One region of the Photorhabdus aballayi genome, then DNA from elsewhere that is predicted to be linked to it. Evidence: predicted binding sites of a transcription regulator. Region 1 holds the regulator's gene; the other holds the start of a gene.
What was found. Region 1 encodes PhoB, which activates phosphate uptake and scavenging genes when phosphate is short. Its sites were predicted from a motif close to CTGTCATAAAACTGNCNNAT; they were not measured.

Region 2: a site for PhoB is predicted at 1,338-1,357, ahead of pstS (phosphate ABC transporter substrate-binding protein PstS). Genes of this name have one in related genera too.

The regions. Positions count from the first base shown of each region.
Region 1 covers NZ_JAPFCD010000038.1:23,297-25,507, reverse strand. Annotated here, with positions in the region: gene phoR (phosphate regulon sensor histidine kinase PhoR) at 1-533, opposite strand, end outside; gene phoB (phosphate regulon transcriptional regulator PhoB) at 557-1,246, opposite strand; gene sbcD (exonuclease subunit SbcD) at 1,508-2,211, shown strand, end outside.
Region 2 covers NZ_JAPFCD010000002.1:104,017-106,227, forward strand. Annotated here, with positions in the region: gene pstC (phosphate ABC transporter permease PstC) at 1-40, opposite strand, end outside; gene pstS (phosphate ABC transporter substrate-binding protein PstS) at 189-1,229, opposite strand; gene envZ (two-component system sensor histidine kinase EnvZ) at 1,445-2,211, opposite strand, start outside.

The sequences.
Region 1 (2,211 bases):
CGAAACTCAACAGTGAAACCATTATTTAACTCAATGGATAAAGGACGTGAAAAATCTCTGGAAAGAATATATCGGCTAAAATCAGGGTAGCGAAGTAAATTGAAAATGTGCTGCCCATTGTCTTCAGGCCAACGAAAACCGAGTAAATGTTGCGCCAAACGGTTGCACCAAAAAATATTACCTTCCGTCGTCATCATTACAATGGCATCAGGCAATGATTCCGCCCCGCTACGAAACCGTTTGATCAACAGCGCCAACTCACGACGCCGCTTTCGATTCCGTTGCTGCATCTGGTGAATACCATAAAAAATAGGCTCCCACCCTCCTCTCCCCGACGGCGGCAACATACTGCGATCCAACCATAACCAATTCGAAAGTTTCAGCAAGTTATAACCATGCCATATCAACACCAACAATACCGAAACAAATAAACACCAGGATAAATGACCAATAAATATCGACAAAATTAACGCAGGTAAACAAAAGAGAAACAGTTCTGAAACCAGTTTCTTCCAAGATAAACGTTCTAACACATTAGATTCTCCGGTGCGTGGATTTAGTAACGGGTAGAAAAACGATAACCCGTACCACGAACGGTCTGCACCATTTTATCATGGCCGCCAATCTCTAATACTTTACGTAAACGGCGAATATGGACATCAACAGTTCTATCTTCAACATAAACATTTGCTCCCCAAACATAATTAAGCAACTGTTCACGGCTATAGACCCGTTCAGGGTGAGTCATAAAGAAGTGCAGTAATTTAAATTCCGTCGGCCCCATATCCAGCGCTTTATCCTGGCTGGTCACTCGATGGGACGTTGAATCCAAAACCAAGCCATTCATTTCGATAATATCTTCCATGACCATCGGCGAAATACGCCGCAATACCGCTTTAACTCTGGCAACCAGCTCTTTAGGAGAGAAAGGCTTGGTAATATAGTCATCTGCCCCAACTTCAAGGCCACGCACCCGATCTTCCTCTTCACCGCGGGCAGTTAGCATCATCACCGGAATATCACGGATATTACTATTCCGTTTCATCTGTTTAATTATCTGCAAACCAGAACCGCCGGGAAGCATCCAATCCAATAATACTAAATCAGGATATGGCTCAGATAAACATGCCAACGCAGAATCATAATCCTCTGCTTCTACCGGCTGATACCCATTTTTTTCCAGAACAAAACAGACCATCTCACGAATCGGAGCTTCATCTTCAACTACCAGAATGCGTCTTGCCATGATTAATCCCGTTAATATATTGAGATAAACGCTACTCAGTTTGAAAAAGCATTATGCGTCAGTTTTATGACAAATTTATGAAATCCTGCCTTGGTTATCCTCCATCTGCAATCTATTTCGCAATAATTAACTCAACAATTGTCATATTTCATAATGAATGCGAAGCCGTTCGAAGATATATTCACGAAATCAGATTTAAAAGCGACATCGAGAATACAGCGATTATAATCATGCTTCACTTTAACCAATGACGGCGAAACTATGCGTATTATTCACACTTCGGACTGGCATCTTGGCCAATATTTTTTTACAAAAAGCCGGGCTGCCGAACATCAACATTTTCTGCGCTGGCTGATTAAACAGGTTGAACATTATCAGGTCGATGCACTAATTGTTGCCGGAGATGTATTTGATACCGGCTCACCGCCTAGTTACGCCCGTGAGCTATATAATCGCTTTGTCGTTGAGCTACAACCGACCGGTTGCCAGTTAATTATCCTTGGCGGCAACCATGATTCAGTAGCGACATTAAATGAATCAAAAGAGCTCCTTTCCTGCCTGAATACTGCCGTTATTGCTCACGCAGAAAAAGATCCACAAAAACAGATAAAAGTACTCACCACCAAACAAGGCAATACCGGTGCAATTCTTTGTGCAATCCCTTTTCTGCGGCCAAGGGATATTACGATCAGCCTGGCCGGTCAGTCAGGAGAACAGAAACAACTCGTATTACAAGAAGCCATTGCAGAACATTATCATCGACTCTATCAGCAAGCGTGTAAATTACGTGATGACTTGAATTTGCCCTTACCTATTATTGCGACCGGGCATCTGACGACCATTGGCGCCACGGTTACAGATTCAGTGCGGGATATTTATATTGGTACATTGGATGCCTTCCCGGCGCAAGCTTTCCCGCCAGTAGACTATATTGCGCTTGGGCATATTCACCGGCCACAAATAGT
Region 2 (2,211 bases), on a different contig from region 1:
TTTTACTGGGTGCTTTCATTGCCGTTTTCTGTTCGGCCATAGAGCTTATTCTCATTCGGGGTTAACTCCCCCCTTAAATGGAGGGAGAAATTAAAACGACAAATTTTATCGATATTTAAAACAATTGATATTTAAAACAACCGATATTCAAAACAGTCGATATTCAAAACAATCACTATCAACACGACTTAATACAGGGCCTTACCATTGCTATCTTTCACATGGGTTTTCCAGGCTGCACGAACTTGCTCAATCACCTCTTTGGGCAAAGTTGCATAATCCAGATCGTTTGCCTGTTTACTCCCTTTCTCATAAGCCCAGTCAAAGAATTTCAATACTTCTGCCCCTTTCACGGCATCTTTTTGCTGTTTATGAACCAGAACAAATGTGGTGGAGGTCATCGGCCACGCATTTTCACCTTGTTGGTTCGTCAAATCCTGAGCAAATGTTTTATGCCATTCCGCTCTCTTCGCTGCGGCGCTGAAACTCTCTCCTGTCGGGCTAACCACATTGCCGTTAGCAGATACCAGTTTGGTATAAGCCAGATGATTCTGTTTCGCGTAAGCATATTCAACATAACCAATGGAACCCGTCAGACGCTGAACAAATGCGGCAACCCCATCATTACCTTTACCGCCTAAACCAATAGGCCAGTTTACAGTGGAACTTGCGCCAACTTTTTCTTGCCACTCTTTACTCACTTTAGAGAGGTAGCTAGTAAACACAAAGGAGGTACCGGAACCGTCAGCACGACGTATCACAGCAATATCTTGGTCCGGTAGTTTGACTCCTGGATTCAATTGAGTAATCGCTGGATCATTCCACTTTTTCACTTTACCTAAATAAATATCGCCTAAAGTTTTACCATCCAGAGTCAATTCACCGGCTTTAACCCCCGGGATATTAACCGCCAGAACCACCCCACCGATGACTGTCGGAAATTGAAACAAACCATCAGCAGTTAACTTTTCATCGGATAAAGGAGCATCGGAAGCACCAAAATCAACGGTATTCGCCAGAATTTGTTTTACGCCGCCGGAAGAACCGATGCCTTGATAATTGACTTTATTACCTGTCTCTTTTTGATAAGAATCCGCCCACTTGGCATACACCGGTGCGGGAAATGTCGCACCTGCCCCGGTTAAGCTAGTGGCAGCAAATACAGACAAGGTTGTCAAAGAAAACGTCGCTGCCATTATGCCGGCTACGGTGGTACGCATCAGTTTCATAATCCCTCCTAATGGGATATTGAGAATCAATAAAGAAATGTATTCGTCAAATTCAAAAAAGGTGCAGGAGGGAAAATAGGTTAATTTAATTACAGCAAAATGTCTTAATTATGACATTTTTATGACAGCACAATGGGCGCTTAACCTGAGACTGACATAAAACTGTCATCTCCATACACCATAAAAATCAAATATAGGAGATGATTATCAAGCCGTTAAAAATTATCTTCCACCACAGGAATACAGACACGGATAGATAATCCCCCTCTGGGACTGGTACCCATTTCAATTTTCCCATCATGAGCATCAATAATTCGCTGAACAATCGCCAGACCTAACCCTGTTCCACTGCTGCTACGCGCTCTTTCTCCACGAACGAATGGCTGAAATAACCGCGGCAAATCTTCCTGCTTAATGCCTGCTCCATTATCTTCTACCTGAAACCAGGCAAATTTATTTGTCTGACCACTACTCACTTTAATCCAGCCGTTACCATAACGATTGGCATTAACCAACATATTAGCCAATGCCCGTTTAATCGAAATCGGATTGGCGTTAACGGTTATTGGGTTAAGAGACAGATGGTTTTCAATATCCTGCTCATAGCCATTTTCGGCGGAAATAACCTCTTTGAGAATAGCGTTCAGTTCACAGAATTCCATTGGCATCTCTTGACCGGTACGGAGATAGTCAATGAATTGCTCAATAATCGCGTTACACTCTTCAATATCTTTATTGATAGATTCAGACAGATAAGCATCTTCCTTGCTCATCATTTCTGTTGCTAATCGGATACGTGTCAGCGGAGTACGCAAATCATGGCTTACGCCAGCAATTAATATCGTGCGGTCACTTTCCAATAACTTTATCCCGGCGGACATTTGGTTAAATGCGCGAATGGCTACACGAACTTCCAGAGAACCCGCTTCCCGCACCGCCGGCATCATAATACCTTTACCTGTTTGCCTGGCTGCATACTCCA